DNA from 3 places in the Pseudoalteromonas sp. C8 genome. Region 1 is predicted to be linked to each of the others. Evidence: predicted binding sites of a transcription regulator. Region 1 holds the regulator's gene; each other region holds the start of a gene.
The links. Region 1 encodes sigma-54, which starts transcription at its own class of promoters, with help from an activator protein. Its sites were predicted from a motif close to GTTGGCACGNNNNTNGNNT; they were not measured.

Region 1 (5,845 bases):
CTACCTGTTAGCTCTCATTTTTTAATAGGTTCGGCTGTCGATATTGCTAAATACTTCGGCTTAAGCGACTTAGTCATTGGCTTAACAATTATTGCCATCGGTACTAGTTTGCCTGAACTTGCCGCTTCGGTTGCAGGTGTACTTAAAAATGAAGATGATTTAGCACTAGGTAATATTGTTGGCTCAAACATATTTAATATTCTAGCGGTATTACCACTTGCCGGTATTATTAACCCTTCTGCCATTGACCCATCATTAGTAAGCCGAGACGTATTAATTATGATTGGTGCAACACTTGCTCTCATTATTATGTCATTGAACTTTAGAGGCACCCAACGTATCAATAGAGTAGAAGGCGGCTTATTGCTAATAGCATTTTTGGGTTACCAAGGGTATATTTTTAGTCAAGTAGGATAAATGATGGCAACGCTAAATTTTATTGAACAAGGCCTTCGCGTTTTAGATGTTGAACGCCAAGCACTTAGTGATATTGCACAATATGTAGATGAAAACTTTCATAACGCGTGCCAATTAATGTACGACTGCGAAGGCCGTATTATTGTCATTGGTATGGGTAAATCAGGTCATATTGGCAATAAAATAGCGGCAACCCTTGCAAGCACTGGCAGTCCAGCATTTTTTGTTCACCCTGGTGAAGCAAGTCATGGTGATTTAGGTATGATCACTAAAAATGACGTGGTTATGCTTATTTCTAATTCAGGGGAGACCAGCGAAGTTTTAAATATCATTCCGGTTTTAAAACGACTTGGTGCCAAAATGATATCGATGACTGGCAATACGCAATCAACCATGGCGACCCTTGCTAATGTACATGTGTGTATTAAAGTAGAAAAAGAAGCCTGTTCATTGGGTCTAGCTCCTACATCAAGTACCACTGCAACGCTTGCGATGGGCGATGCCATGGCGGTTGCATTATTAGAAGCTCGCGGGTTTACAGCTGATGACTTCGCGCTATCTCACCCAGGTGGTAGTTTAGGCAAGCGCTTATTACTTACTTTAAAAGATGTTATGCACAGCGGCGCAAATACACCTATTATTAGCGTTTCACAAACAGTTAAAGACGCCCTCATTGAAATGTCCGCCAAAGGTTTAGGTATGACAGCCATTGTTGATGAAAATCAGCAGCTCGTGGGATTATTTACCGATGGCGATTTGCGTCGTATTTTAGAGCAAAGAATTGATATTCATACAACACAAATAGATGTTGTTATGACCAAGTCATGTACTACGGCTACACAAGATATTTTAGCCGCTGAAGCGCTTAATATTATGGAACACAAACGTATAAATGGCTTAATCGTCGTCAATGAGAAAAACCAACCTATTGGCGCATTAAACATGCAAGACCTATTAAAAGCAGGAGTGTTATAAATGCAATTTGAAGAACTCTATCAACCGCTGAGCGATGATGCAAAAGCACGCGCTAAAAAAGTAAAGCTACTTATATGCGATATTGATGGTGTATTTTCTGATGGCCGTATTTATCTTGGTAATCAAGGTGAAGAGCTAAAAGCATTTAATACAAAAGATGGTTTTGGCATTAAAGCGCTTATAAACAGTGGCTTTGAAGTGGCTGTAATTACTGGTCGTCATTCACAAATAGTGCAACAACGTATGAGCAGCTTAACCGTACAGCATATTTATCAAGGCCAAGAAAATAAGCTCATTGCCTATCAAGAATTAAAAGACAAACTCAACCTTAGCGATGAACAAATTGCTTATATCGGTGATGATGGTCCTGACATGCCCGTTATGGAATTAGTCGGCTTTGCTGTTGCAGTAAATGATGCCCATCCACTTATTAAACGTTTATCACACTATGTAACGCAAATGCCTGGCGGCTTTGGTGCAGTAAGAGAGCTCACCGACTTACTTATGCTTGAAAATGGTAAGGCATTGACTACACAAGGCACTAGTTCATGAATGCAGCGCGCATAATATTAAGCGTTTTATTCATTAGCTGTATGGTTTGGCTTTGGTACCCTTATTTTACACAAACAAATATTGTGCCTCAGACTGAGCCTGAAGTTATTGCCAAGCCTGATTACATAGCCATTGAACTCAAACAAACAGCCTATGACGAACAAGGTAAAATTAGCCACAAAGTCACTGCGGCTAAAATGGAGCTATATCAACAATTAGGTTTTACGTTTTTTGAAAAACCTATTTTTACTTTATATAACGAAAAGCAAACGTGGCAAATAAATGCAGACGAAGCAACATTATACGAAGACAAACAATTAATTTTAGAAGGCAATGTGGTTGCCAAAAACTTAACCGATAACGCCATGATAGACAAAATCAATGCTGATAATATTCAGGTAGATATAAAACTATTAACAATGCGTTCGGAGCAACCCGTTATCATCACTGGACCCAATTTAAAAATCACTGGTAAAGGCCTAGAAGCCGACTTAAAAACCGAAGTGATAAAACTAATTAACCATACGCGAACCATATATTATGACCAATAAAATATTAAAATCACTTATTATTCCTACACTTATACTAGCGTTTAATAGTAGTGCTGCAGAGCAAAACACGCAACCGACTGCAAATCAAATTTCAATAAGCGCCGATAAGCAAGAAGGTCAATTAAAAGCTAATGTCGGGATTTTTGAGAAAAACGTTGAAATTATTCACGGTAACCGCCGTATCACAGCCGACCGCTTAGAAGTACATAAACGCGATGAACTTGGTGATAATAAACAATTATTAATTGCTACAGGTAGCCCTGCGCACTTTGAAGAAAAGCAATCAGATGGCACGACTATGAGCGCCAGTGCTGACGAAGTACGTTATGATGTATCTAAGCGTTTTTTAACGCTTGTTGGTAATGCACAAGTATCGCAAGCGGGACAAAAAATAAATGCTAAAAGCATTACCTACGATATAGAGCAGCAGCTAATCAGTGCCGAAAAAGATGAAAACTCAACTGACCGCGTTCACACAATTTTAGTGCCAATCGAGACTAAAAAAAGTAAAAAAAGCGACAAAGGTCAACCATGAGCACATTAAAAGCAGAGCTATTAGCAAAGAGCTATAAAGGCCGTGAAGTTGTAAAAAACGTCGGCCTTGAAGTCAAAGCTGGCAGTATTGTTGGCTTACTTGGCCCTAACGGCGCAGGTAAAACCACCACGTTTTATATGATAGTAGGACTTGTACCTAGCGACAAAGGTAAAATATCGATAGACGATAACGATATTACTCTTTTACCTATGCATAGTCGTGCTAGATTAGGCATTGGCTACTTACCGCAAGAGTCTTCAATATTCAGAAAGCTGACTGTTTATCAAAACTTAATGGCCATTTTAGAAACGCGCAAAGAGTTAAATAAACAAGCTAGAGAAGACACTCTCGATAAATTATTAGATGAATTTAGCATACAACACATTCGTGATAGCCAAGGTATGGCATTGTCAGGTGGCGAACGTCGTCGTGTTGAAATAGCACGTGCGCTGGCAGCAGATCCTAAATTTATATTACTGGATGAACCATTTGCAGGTGTTGACCCGATTTCGGTATTAGACATAAAGAAAATAATAGAACATCTTAAAAATCGTGGGATTGGTGTATTAATTACCGATCATAACGTAAGAGAAACCCTTGATGTTTGTGAAAAAGCCTACATTGTTTCTCATGGGGAGCTGATTGCATCAGGTACTCCAGAACACGTATTAAATGATAAAACAGTACGCGATGTTTACTTAGGCGAGCAATTTAGGCTGTAACATTTACGCCATGTCTTTAAGCATCTGCTAGTATTAATTATAACAACATAAAAGGATTGTTAGAGATACATGAGGCAATCACTACAGCTGCGCATGGGCCAGCAACTTACAATGACTCCACAGCTGCAACAAGCTATTCGTTTGTTGCAACTCAGTACATTGGATCTCCAGCAAGAAATACAAGAAGCTCTCGACAGCAACCCGCTATTAGAGGTTGAAGAAGCAGACTATTCAGAAGACGCTGCAGGTAAAAACGAGCAAAAAGCAGATACAGATGACATAACTGTTAGCGCATCTGCCGATGATGCTCCAAGCGAATACGAACAAGATAGTGGTGAAGCACTTGCAAAAGACACGCTAAGTGACGACATGGCTATGGATGTTAGTTGGGATGAGTACATGAGTGCCGCCCCAGCAGCATCATCGGGTCCGATGCCTGAAGACGAATCAATATACCAAGGCGCCTCTACTGAAACGCTCCATGAGTATTTAATGTGGCAGTTACAACTAACGCCATTTAGCCCTACAGACGAAGCTATTGCTATTGCGATTGTAGAAGCCGTCGATGATTCAGGTATTTTAACACTAAGCTGCGAAGAGATTTTAGAAAGCTTTAATCAAGAAAACGAAGATGATAACGAAGTCGAACTTGATGAAATTGAAGCTGTATTAAAACGCATCCAACTGTTTGATCCTGTTGGTATTGCTGCACGTAGTTTACAAGAGTGTTTGTGTATTCAGCTTAACCAGTTTGACAAAGAAACACCTTACATTAATGAAACAAAAATGATTTTAACCGAGCATATTGATTTATTAGCTGCTCGTGACTATCGTACATTAATGAAGAAAACTAAGCTCAAAGAAGAAGAGCTTAAAGAAGTAATGACATTAATACATACTCTTAGCCCTAAACCTGCAGATACTATTGTAAGAGAAGAATCTGAGTATGTTATTCCTGATGTGTCAGTTAAAAAAATTAAAGGCCGCTGGGTTGTTGAGTTAAACCCAGACAGCATGCCTAAAATTCGTGTTAATAGCCAATACGCGGCAATGTCTCGCACTGTAAAATCCAGTGGTGACAGCCAGTTTATTCGCTCGCATTTACAAGAAGCTAAATGGTTTATTAAAAGCTTAGAAAGTAGAAACGACACGCTATTAAAAGTAACAAATTGTATTGTTAAGCAACAACAAGGCTTTTTTGAACACGGTCCTGAAGCCATGAAACCAATGGTTTTAAATGATGTTGCTGAAATGGTAGAAATGCACGAATCAACAATTTCGCGCGTAACAACCCAAAAGTATATGCACACACCCCGTGGTATATTTGAGCTTAAATATTTTTTCTCAAGCCATGTAAGCACCGAAAACGGGGGTGAATGTTCATCTACAGCAATCCGTGCGCTTATCCGAAAATTAATCGCAGCAGAAAACTCAGCAAAACCATTGAGTGATAGCAAAATAGCGGATATATTGGCTGAGCAAGGAATTAAAGTAGCGAGACGTACAATCGCAAAATACCGCGAATCTCTGGCTATTCCACCGTCAAATCAACGTAAAAGTTTGATTTAAGACGCAAAAAAAAGAGGGTAATGCTTATGCAACTAAACTTAACTGGTCGTCACGTAGAATTAACCGATTCACTAAGAGACTATATTAATACCAAATTTGCGAAGCTAGAAAGACACTCTGATCATATTAATAATGTTCATGTCATTCTCGATGTAGAAAAATTAAATCAAAAAGCAGAAGCCACCATACACGTAAGCGGTGCTGAGTTATTTGCCTCTACAGAACATCAAGATATGTATGCCGCCATTGACTCGTTGATCGACAAGCTCGATCGACAAGTAATTAAACACAAAGAGAAGCTTGCTCGACACTAATATGATGAAATTAAGCTCACTTATATGCCAGGACTGCAGCAAAGCTGCGGTCCTTTTTAATAGCAAAAAAAGAATTTTAGAGTTCATTAGCGAACTTGCTCACGACAAACTTCCGTATTTACCGCAACAAGATATTCTTAATGCTTTAATGAGCAGAGAAAAATTGGGTAGTACAGGTATAGGGCGTGGCATTGCCATTCCTCATGGAAG
Region 2 (5,845 bases), on a different contig from region 1:
ATATTGTTGTTAGATATAAAAACCAAGGATGACATGTATGTTTAAAACTTCTCGTTATATTCTCCATTCTAGCTTTTTACTTATCAGTTTTTTTAGCTTTAGCGATACCACTTACTACAAATGTGTAACAGAAAAAGGCACTGTCTTTTCTCAACTGCCGTGTGACGACGAAGCAACGACTTATAAAGTTAACACGACGGGTAATCAGTATTCTGGTCCTAAGGTTGACTACACTAAACAACTAAACGAACTTGAGCGTGAAAGGCTTCTATCTGGCTTACAGGCAGAGCTTCGCAGTAATAACCATAAACTAACAATACTTGATCGTAATAAAGAGCGTGCTGAATACAAACAACAAGAGCGGTTAAATCATATCTTAGCCATTGATGATAAAAAGCGTATTACCAAAGATATTACTAAAAAATTAAAAATAATTAATAAAGAGTACAAAAAAGATGTATTGGTTATTACTAAACAAATTAAAATTCTCGAAAAAAAGATAGCTCAATACCAATAAATCACTCTTAATTAGCAAGTAATATTTATCTTGGTTTTAAACTTAAAATAACATACCCTTAACACAATAGAGTATAAGCTCTAGGGACTATTAAGGAGTGCAAATGCAGCCTCGCCATATTGCTGAATTAATTTTAACGGGTTTTAAAAGGCACTATCAGCTATTTCAAAAAACAACGGCCAAAGCCCCTCTCGCCTTTGCAAAAAAAGATTGGCAAGCAATTAATGATATCAGCCGTTTGCGTATCAGCTATTATGATGATCGTGTTAACGAAACCACACAAGCGCTAAAAAAAGAAACCCCAACAGAGCAATTAGATGAAAGCCTATGGCTCGAAGTTAAAAAGATATATCAGCACTTTTTATGTTTCCACCCTCAAGCAGAACTCGCCGAAACCTTTTATAATTCTGTATTTTGCCGGCTGTACCATAGGCGCTATTTTCATAATGACTTTATATTTGTAAAAGCAACTTTGAAAGACGCTCCTTCAGTACCTGTTGAGGCTGAATATAGGACATACTTTCCAGTAGTTGATGGCCTAAAGCCAACAATAAAACGCATTATTAATCATTTTGATTTTAAAGCCCCATTTGTAAATTTAGAGCGTGATATTCGCCTTCTTGTTAAAGCTTTTTATAAACAAGCACCCGATACACATCATCAACCTTGGCAAATGCGCTTTGATATTTTGCACACACCTTTTTATCGTAATAAAGCAGCTTATATTGTTGGTCGTGTTGTTTCAAAAAGTGGGGTTCAGCCTTTTATAATCGCCGTATTGCACGATGAAGATAACGGATTATATTTAGATGCACTTTTAACTAAATCATCTCAAATGCGTGTCATTTTTGGCTTTGCCCGCGCCTACTTTATGGTAGAGACTCATGCACCTTCAGCACTTGTCCGGTTTTTAAATCAGCTTATGCCAAACAAAACACTTGCTGAGCTCTATAACGCAGTGGGTTTTCATAAGCAGGGGAAAACTGAGTTTTATCGAGAGTTTTTAAATCACTTATCTCACTCTAGTGATGAGTTTACAATTGCACCGGGTACTCCCGGTATGGTGATGATGGTATTTACCCTTCCCTCATTTGGTTATGTTTTTAAAGTAATAAAAGACAAATTTGGTGAAAGTAAGCCCTTCGGCCGTGATACCGTATTAAAGCGTTATCAACTAGTAAAAAACCATGATCGCGTTGGCAGAATGGCCGATACCATAGAGTATTCTAACGTCGTATTTCCTTTGGCGCGTTTTGATAGTAATTTACTTGCGCAATTACATAAAACAATTGGCGCATCAATGGTAATTGAAGGCGAATGGTTGATCATCAAGCATTTATATATTGAACGGCGCATGACACCACTCAATTTATTTTTAGAAAATGCTGATGAAGAAAGTGCCGCAGACGCGATTGAAGAATACGGGCAAGCTCTAAAAGAAATGATTGCCGTTAATATATTTCCTGGCGATATGCTCTTAAAAAACTTTGGTGTAAGTAAGCACAAACGTATTATTTTTTACGATTACGATGAAGTTCAATACCTAACAGATATGAACTTTAGAGCATTACCAAAAGCAAAGAGCTACGACGATTATTTAATGGATGAACAAAGTTACTCTGTTGCACCACAAGATGTATTCCCAGAGCAGTTATGTACATTTGTAATGCCTAATTCTATGTATAAAAAGTTTTTTCTCAGCACTCATCCAGAGCTTATAGATGTTAGCTTTTGGAAGCAGGCGCAACAAAATATAAAAAATGGGCAGGTAAGTCATATTTACCCTTACCCGACAGCACAGCGATTTATCCATCACTGGTAGACGCAAAGGACACACAATGAATATAAGTAAAATAGATTTAAATTTACTCGTTTATCTCGATACATTGCTTCGAGAATGCAACGTAACACGCGCTGCTAATCAATTGAGTATTACGCAGCCCGCAATGAGTAATGGCCTTAAACGTCTTCGTAACTTATTTAACGACCCTATTTTAGTTCGTACCAGCGATGGTATGGTCCCGACAGAGCGCGCTTTAGAGTTACAACCCGTTATTCGTGGCATATTAATGACGCTTGAAGAAACCCTAGCACCTAATAGAGAATTTGAGGCAAGCCAGAGTAAACGTGTATTTAGAATAATGGCCAGTGATTACGCTGCAAGTACGTTAGCGCCAAAGCTCTTAAGTAAACTACACGAAGAAGCCCCCGATACTACTTTAGATATACTCACACCAAGTGATGTAACCTTTCATGACGTAGAAAACGGTAAAGTAGATATGGCAATCAACCGTTTTGAAAACTTACCTCAGTCTTTTCATCATAAACGTATTTGGAAAGACAGTTTTTGCTGCTTAGTTAAGGCCGACAACCCTATTATTGAAAACTTTAGCCTCGACAGCTACTTAAAAGCGCGCCATATATGGGTGAGTAAAACAGGTTTTGGTGTAGGCGTGGGCATGGACCCTAAAGATGTGCAAAAACTTGGTTGGGTTGACGAAGCACTTGCCCACTTTGGTAAACATCGTAACATTGCCACTTTTACGCGTAACTACCATGTAGCGATTCATTTAGCTAAAGAGAAAAATTTGATTGCGACCCTTCCTTCAAAAGCCGCAAATATATACTTAGATGATCCGGGGCTTAAAATTTTAGAGCCACCGTTTCCAATTCCTCCTTTTGAGCTTGATATGATTTGGAGCCCACTGTTACATCGCGATGCGAGCCATATCTGGTTACGCCAAAAAGTAGCTGAAGTAGCTGAAGAGCTAAAATAACTTTATTACACAATATAATGTAAAAATTGCTAGGTTAATACTTTCCTCATTAACTTAGCCCCTTTCTGAAATGAAATTAAACCAATAAAATCAAATGACTACATGAAAATAAAAACATGGAACATACATTGCTTTTATTAAATTGAACTATACATTCATTTAATAAAAGAGGTCATTATGAACACCCATCAAGGATCAGAAGTAAATCATATTACTGACATCATTCAAGTTATGAACAGCGGCATCGACTTTTATCAAAAAGCACAGGAAAAAGTTGAAGACCCTGCTATTGGCGCCCTTTTTCAGCGTATGATAGATGCCCGAAAAGTGAGTGTTGAGCGCTTGCAGCCATATGCAATTAATGAAAAAGGCGAACGCGAAGATGGTTCATCTTTCGCAGTTGAAGCACGACGTGCATACACAGCCTTACTTACTACATTCACCTCACATAACGACAGCACGTATGTAAAAGAGCTTGAAGAAGTAGAAGATAAAACGCTTGTAGAAATTAAAACCGCTATGGATAAACCACAACCGGCTGATTGCGAAGCTGCACTGGCTAAAACATTATTAACAATGCAAAGCTGCCATGCAGAAATGAGCCGTATGCAAAAGCATTAAGCTTACATAATGCATAAATAGAACCCAGCCTAGCGCTGGGTTTTTTATTGCCTCTAATACCAACCTGCATAGATATTTAAGCAATTTAACGAATTAAATTACACTATAACGATGCTAAATAGACCCCATATAAGCAGATTGCTATAAACACCACCTTATTTCGCCACATTTTAAATACATAATGAATACAAATATTTAATGTTATTAGAATATTTATTTAACCACGATTTATTTTTGCTGTGCTAATTTTGTTAGTAGGTACCTAAAACCTTGCTGTGGCGCCGCAGCATTTAATTAAAAATAAGGTCCAATATGAAAAGTAAACTAAGTAAACTGCAAAATAATGCTGATGTAGATATGACCCCGATGTTAGACATAGTGTTCATATTACTAATTTTCTTTATTGTAACTACATCTTTTGTAAAACCTGTGGCTATTGAATTAAACCGACCACTCGACAGCCCTCAAATAGGTAAGCCTGTTAAAAATGCTTTATTTAGAATTGATGAAAGTAACGGAGTATATTTTTCAGGGAGGTTAATTGATTTAGAGCAAGTTACGTCTAATTTAGCGATGTTCGCGGCTAAATATGAAATAAGTTCGGTACTTATAACCGCAGACGAAAACAGTACACATAATACTTTAATGAGTGTAATGAATAATATTAAGCAATACGATGATTATTCAATAAGTTTGATTTCTAAATAAAACAGCCCAATATAAAACCAAAAAAAGGGCCTTACGGCCCTTTGAGTTAAATAACGAAAGGGAGGTTATTAATTAAAAACGGTATTCTGCGCCTATGTAGTAGTAAGCACCGTTAAATCCAAATGGAGCAGAACGACGTGAGTAGTCAAACACACCTGAGCTACTTATTACTGTGTTGCCACTAGCATCCACAATAGTACCTGAGCGAGAGTTACCTATTTCATTTTTATCTGGGTAAACATCGAACAAGTTATTTGCACCAATGTTTACCGACAAATCTTCAGTAACGAAGTAGTTAACTTTAACGTCAGTTAAAATTTCTGCGCCATACGTTTGACGACCACCATCTTCTACTGTGTACTCACCAAAGCGATTAAGTGACAGGTTAACTGTCCAATCATCACGTTGATAAAGTGCACTTAAGTTAATACGATCCTCTGGTTGCCACTCTTCAATAATAGAGATGTCTTCAGCTGAAAATATATCTTCTACGTTTACTGTCTCAAGGCTTGAGCCAGCAGGCGAAAATAACGATACAACATCTGTTTTAGTAAAGTTAGCTGCAAGTGTAAAATCAAGCGTGCCGCCTAAACCTTCAGTGTTCCACGTTGCTACAAAATCAACACCACGAGTTTCTGTATCAGCACCATTTAAGAAGAACTGACCTACGCCAGCACCCGCACTATTTAGTGCAGCATCAAGGCTTGTAGATAAACCTTTACCTAAGCGGTCACTAATTACAATACGGTCGTCAATATCAATTGAGTAGTAATCAACGGTTACATTAATATTATCTGTAACGTTATATACAATACCTAAACTACGGTTTTGTGATTTTTCTTCTTTAAGCTTTGGAATACCTAAGCTTTGCGCAAGTGTTGAATCATTTCTAAATGTACCAACCTCTTCTGCAACTAAATTACCATTAGTACCAACAACAAATTGCGTACTTACGTTATTAAAGTAAAGCTGTTGCATAGAAGGCGCTCTAAAACCTGAGCTTAATGCACCACGTAGTGAAATATCGTCGGTTACAGACCAGTTACCAGCAAGCTTAAAGTTTACTGTATCACCGAAGCCTTTGTAGTTATCGTAGCGAAGTGCACCCGATAAAATTACATCTTCAATCACATAAGCTTCTGCATCTATGTAAAATGAAATTACATCACGCGATTCATCAACTGATGACGCAGGAGCTGAACCACCAAAACCTTGTGAACCA
Region 3 (5,845 bases), on a different contig from region 1:
GAAAACGCGATAAAGCATGGTGTAGAGCCCACGTCACAAAAAGTAACGGTTGTGTTTAAAATCACCATGGCCGATAACATACTAACGCTATTTTCCTCTAACCCTATTCTACCTAATAACAATTCAGAGCATGGGATGGGACTTAACAATTTACGCCGTAGGCTAACTCTTTTATATCCAAATAAGCACACATTAATTATTAATGAAAATAAAAACCTTTGGCAAACCACACTTAAATTGGAGCTGGCTGCATGCTAAACACAATAATTGTTGATGACGAGCCGCTCGCGCATGACGTTATACTGCATCATTTAAGTGCCCATAAAGATATTAATATAAGCGGACAATACCTTAACGCTAAAGATGCATTATGTGCTTTAGCCACATCATCTATTGATTTGTTATTTTTAGACATAAACATGCCCGAACTATCAGGGATTGCATTACTAAAAGTGCTCGCGAATCGACCACAAGTGATTATTATTAGTGCGTATCAAGAATATGCTTTAGCCGGTTTTGAACTAGACGTAACTGACTACCTACTAAAACCAGTCTCTGCGCAACGCCTTGAACAAGCACTCAATAAAGTACGGAAAAAAAGAAAACACATAACGCTAAATCCCAAGGCACCTCTGACTATTACGCTTAAAATCGATCGTGAAAAACATAAAATTCAATTAAGCGATATAGACATGTTTGAAGCGTATGGTAATTACGTAAGAGTATGGCAAGGTGAAAAATCATTACTTGCAAGCAGTACTCTCAAATACATATTGCAGGAACTTGATACTTCATTTATTCAAGTCCACAAATCTTACGTGATTAACAAAAATAAAGTTGTTGCGTTAAGTAATGAAAGCGTTCAACTAGCATCAGGCGTGTCAGTTAAAATTGGCAAGTCATTTAAACAACAAGTGCGCGACATTATTTAACCTGAGATCTTATTTTATGTTTATCTAAAACATAACTTTAAGCTTTTCCCTAACACCGGACCTAAAATTTAGCACTTAACCTTTGCGGCTTTTCTCGCGTTACAAAGTAGCAAATTAGCGAGCCAACCGTTACCAGCACAACACCTTGCCAAAACGAAGCACTCAGCGTAATAGATAAATACAGCGCTGAAATAATAGTAGAAAACACCGGTGTAAAGTACGAAAGTGTGCCAAGCAGCATTAAGTTACCGCCAATAATAGCTTGGTTCCACAGTGCATACCCGCTCCCTACCACTACTCCTGCTAATAGCAATGTTATGCTTGAGCTGAGTGAAAACGTTAATGGCGCTTCATTACTAAAACCATATTGCGCCCATAAACTCATTGTCGTAACAGTAAAGAATAACGTAATGGCATTTTTGCCATTACTCAGCTTTTGCGTAACCACGCAATAAATAGCCCATATAAACGCTGCAGTTAATGCCATTAAATAAGTAGCAGGATTATCAGCAAAGTTAGCTACAAGCGTATCGAGTGACATTTCTTGATCGCCCGTAATACACCAAGCAACCCCTAAAAAAGCAATAATCATGCTTGGGTAAACCCAGTAACTTACTTTTTTGCGACCGATAATAATAGAGAGCAATATAGTTAGCGTGGGCCATAAATAATTAATAACCGCCATTTCCATTGCCTGATGACGGCTATTTGCCATACCAATAGAAAGCGCCAAGCAAATTTCGTACGATACAAATAATAAAGTACCTACTACCAAGTAGCGTCTTGAAAACCCACTAAACTTAGGCACTCCCATAACCAAAATTAAAAATATCGCACTGACAGAGTACATAGCCGCAGCACCACCGATGGGGCTAAACAACTCAGAAATATCCCGTAGTAATGCAACTAAGCAACTCCACAGTAATATTGCAGCAACTCCATAAAGCGTGTATTTATTTTTGCTTAAAAACTCCATTTGCCAATCCAAAAGTACTACTCGTAAATTTGAAACTAAACTAACAGTAATTATTTAATTAAACAATCAAGGTTTATAGCTTGAACCTCTTCCCCTGTTTTTTACATTCACACTTTTTAGTAATTGACCTTCTGGTCAGTAAAGCTACAATCAATCAATACGTTAAACACGCAAACTCAACAATGACCACACAAATAAAACCAAATAAAAAAGAAGTAACACGCGAAAAAAACCAAAAACTAATTTTAGATGCCGCCGAGCAATTGTTTTCGCAATTAGGTTACGACGGAGCAAGTATGAGCATGGTTGCTAAAGAAGCGCAGGTGCCAAAAGCTAATATTTTGTATTACTTTAAAAGTAAAGATGGTCTGTACGAGTCTGTGATCGACCGCATAATAGCTAATTGGAACTTAGGGCTCGATAACGTCACAATTAACGACGATCCAGCTACCGTGCTTTATAACTATATTAAAAGTAAAGTAATACTCGCCGTAAATCAGCCAATGCAATCTCGCTTATTTGCCAGTGAAATACTGCGCGGTGCCCCTTATTTACAAAACTACTTTAGAACCAATACCCGCCCTTGGGTTAAGCAAAAAGTTGATGTACTTCAAGCGTGGATGGACGCAGATAAAATGGATAAGGTTGACCCCTACCATTTGCTCTTTACTATTTGGTCTACCACGCAGTATTACGCCGACTTTCAGGCTGAGGTTTTACTCGTAATGAACAAATTAGAGTACGACAAAACCGATGTGGCACAAATTACGCAATCAATTGCCCACATAATTTTAAAAGGTATTGGACTTAAAATACCTGAGCAAAGCGAGACTTAACCCATGACACTCTTTACTACACCCGATTTATTTGACGATCATCGCGATAGCGTACAAGTAGCCGACAGTGGCCTTTATCACTTTGGTAAAAAAACCACGTTTTACGGTCAAGTCGTTACCGTTACCTGCCCAGAAGACAACTCATTTGCTGCCGATATATTGCATGAAAATGGTGAAGGTAAAGTATTAGTTATAAACGGGTTTGCGAGCAAACGCTTTGCGTTTATTGGCGATATTATGGCTGAGCGTGCCCTAAATAATGGCTGGGAAGGGGTAATAATAAATGGCTGTTGCCGAGATATAGAAATACTCGCCACTATGGACTTACCGGTTATGGCGCTAGGCTCAACACCGCGTAGTACCTTAAAGCGCGGCTTTGGCGACAAAAACCAAGCTGTTACCATGCTTGGCACCACCATAGAACCTAACGATTGGGTTTACGCCGATATTAACGGTTTAATCATCAGTAAAACGTCCCTTATTTAGCGCTCACAACCATATAAATAAAGACCAATTTGGTGCACCTGCGCACCAAATTGGTTTGTTTTAGCTCATTTTAATACCACTATTTTTACAGCCCATATTTACTAACCTCATACAACCCACCAAATCCTGACCAATTGGACAGGATTTTAATTTGTGGCATTCCTCTTGCTTAGGTTTTAAGCAATATAATAAGCTAACCGATTAAAAAGCGGATCAGGCTCTGTAAAATAAAAACAAGTTGTTACGCAGTGAGCTGAAAAATAATAAAAATTAATCCGTCTTTTTAATCACCCTAAATCTGGACTGCTTGGTCAGATTTTTTATAACGAGTGGTGATATGAGTACCAAAAATAATAATACGACCGGTATTTTTTGTGACCATGGTCCTAAAGCATGGCAAACACATTACCAAGGCACGCTTATTAATAAGCGTCTTGCAATTAAAGATGTATTTGCAATTAAAGGCGAGCGTAACAGCGCAGGTAACCCTAGCTGGTTTAAAACAGCTAAACCGGCACAGCAAACATCCAGCGCCATAAACAAATTAATGAGTGAAGGCTGTAATTTTACAAGCTTTACCCATACCGATGAGCTGGCGTACAGCCTAGAGGGAAATAACATTCACTATGGCGCTGCTCAAAACCCTAAATTAAAAGGGCATGCTTGCGGTGGCTCAAGTATGGGGTCGGCGGCTGCAGTTGCTGCTAACTTAGCCGATATTGGCTTGGGCACCGACACTGGTGGCTCAATTAGAATACCCGCCAGCTATTGTGGTTTATATGGCATAAGGCCAAGCCATAACGTGATTGAAAAAGATGGCCTAATACCCTTGGCTCCGCCTTTTGATACCATAGGTTGGCTTACCCAAAGCGCAGAGCTATTAAGCGATGTAGGTAATGTACTGCTACCAAATCAAGCTATTAATAACGTTAATACCTTAGTTATTTGTGAGCCGTTATTTGAACTCGTTGACCCTGCTTTAAAAGCTCCACTTAAACAATTGCTTGAAAAAACCAAACCTAATTTTAAGCACCATAAAGAATTTGAACTACCTAACAGCAGCTTATTAAACGAACTTGCTGATAGTTTTAGAGTACTCCAAGGGCGAGCAATCGCAAAAACGCATAAAGATTGGCTTCAATTGCAGGGGCAACTTCCCCAGTTTGCTCCAGCAATTGCGGCACGTTTTAATATGGCGCTTGCCCTAACTGATCAAGAAGAACAAGAAGCACTAAAAGTACAAATCCAATGGCAAGCAATCGTGGCTAATAATTTAGATAAGCACAGCAGTTTATTTTTACCCACCACCCCCACAACCGCACCTAAATTAGGCGCCGACACAAGCGCCTTACGCATGCAAATTATTACACTTTCGGCAATTGCAGGGCTTAGTGGCTCAGCGCAAGTGCATTTACCGCTGGCTGATTTAGCAAATGATCATCCGTATGGTTTTTCATTAATGATGACCCACGGTAACGATAAAAGCCTACTTGCTTGCGTTAAACACCTAGCTGCACACTTTAAACAGGACACACCGGCATGACCACACACAATATTGCATTTACCGCGTCTCATTTTTCGGCAACAGAGGCGGGTATAAATATACTAAAACAAGGCGGTACAGCTACCGAGGCTATGGTAGCCGCGGCCGCTGCTATCAGCGTTGTATATCCACATATGAACTCAATTGGTGGCGATAGCTTTTGGCTTATCGATAAACCAAACCAAAAAACGCCCATCGCTATTGACGCCTGCGGCCGAGCTGCAAGTAATACAAGTGCTTATAACACGCTCACACAAATACCAGAGCGCGGCGGACTAAGCGCATTGACTCAAGCGGGTACAATACGCGGTTGGCAAAAAGCCCTTGAGCTAGATGAGCACGCAGCACTACCTCTGTCAAAAATTTTAGCGCCCGCCATTGCACTTGCTCGCGAGGGCTTTACCGTTACAAAAAGCTTGCAAGCAGGCTGCGAAAAGCTAGCTGCTGCCAATAATACCAATGACGCGTTTAAAAGCCTCTATATATCCAATGGTAAGCCCTTGCAAGCAGGTCAGCATTTTAAAAACCCTAAACTTGCAGCAACATTTGAACACTTAGCAAAACAGGGTTTAAACGCATTTTATGAAGGTGCACTTGCTAACTCATTTGCCGCCGACTTAGCAAAAGCAGGTAGCTCAATTACCGTAAGTGATATTGCAAATACTAAAGCCGAGGTCGTTACTGCGCTAAATGCAAACTTATCAGGTATTGATTGCTATAACTTACCCGCACCAACACAAGGCGTGCATTCACTGCAAATAATTGGTGCCGTAAATAAACTAAAACACAAAGCTAAAACCGATGCCGACTGGATGCATTTAATTGTTGAGGCAACCAAACAAAGCTTTACCCATCGCCCTACTCTTTGGGCTGACCCTGAAGTATTAGGAGATGATTATAAAAACGCACTAACCGATGATTGCTTAAGCCAACTTGCTAACAATATTGATATGACCAAAGCCAAAAAATGGCCTTTTAGCGCAGAGCCTGGCGATACTGTGTGGATGGCTGCAAGAGATAAAAACGGGCAATTAGTAAGCTTTATTCAAAGTATTTACTGGGAATTTGGCAG

Region 2: GQR39_RS08675 (PA2169 family four-helix-bundle protein) is a predicted target of sigma-54. The motif match lies at 3,410-3,428, and genes of this name have one in related genera.
Region 3: GQR39_RS10570 (amidase family protein) is a predicted target of sigma-54. The motif match lies at 3,383-3,401, and genes of this name have one in related genera.

Annotation. Positions count from the first base shown of each region.
Region 1 is NZ_WTKT01000001.1:322,742-328,586, forward strand. Features, by position in the region: gene GQR39_RS01470 (calcium/sodium antiporter) at 1-417, shown strand, start outside; gene GQR39_RS01475 (KpsF/GutQ family sugar-phosphate isomerase) at 421-1,392, shown strand; gene kdsC (3-deoxy-manno-octulosonate-8-phosphatase KdsC) at 1,393-1,944, shown strand; gene lptC (LPS export ABC transporter periplasmic protein LptC) at 1,941-2,495, shown strand; gene lptA (lipopolysaccharide transport periplasmic protein LptA) at 2,485-3,030, shown strand; gene lptB (LPS export ABC transporter ATP-binding protein) at 3,027-3,752, shown strand; gene GQR39_RS01500 (RNA polymerase factor sigma-54) at 3,822-5,321, shown strand; gene hpf (ribosome hibernation promoting factor) at 5,348-5,635, shown strand; gene ptsN (PTS IIA-like nitrogen regulatory protein PtsN) at 5,640-5,845, shown strand, end outside.
Region 2 is NZ_WTKT01000007.1:99,382-105,226, forward strand. Features, by position in the region: gene GQR39_RS08660 (DUF4124 domain-containing protein) at 38-517, shown strand; gene aceK (bifunctional isocitrate dehydrogenase kinase/phosphatase) at 621-2,339, shown strand; gene GQR39_RS08670 (LysR family transcriptional regulator) at 2,356-3,294, shown strand; gene GQR39_RS08675 (PA2169 family four-helix-bundle protein) at 3,472-3,915, shown strand; gene GQR39_RS08680 (biopolymer transporter ExbD) at 4,228-4,623, shown strand; gene GQR39_RS08685 (TonB-dependent receptor) at 4,696-5,845, opposite strand, start outside.
Region 3 is NZ_WTKT01000009.1:74,467-80,311, reverse strand. Features, by position in the region: gene GQR39_RS10595 (sensor histidine kinase) at 1-258, shown strand, start outside; gene GQR39_RS10590 (LytTR family DNA-binding domain-containing protein) at 252-932, shown strand; gene yddG (aromatic amino acid DMT transporter YddG) at 994-1,908, opposite strand; gene GQR39_RS10580 (TetR/AcrR family transcriptional regulator) at 2,091-2,744, shown strand; gene GQR39_RS10575 (putative 4-hydroxy-4-methyl-2-oxoglutarate aldolase) at 2,748-3,230, shown strand; gene GQR39_RS10570 (amidase family protein) at 3,568-4,773, shown strand; gene GQR39_RS10565 (gamma-glutamyltransferase) at 4,770-5,845, shown strand, end outside.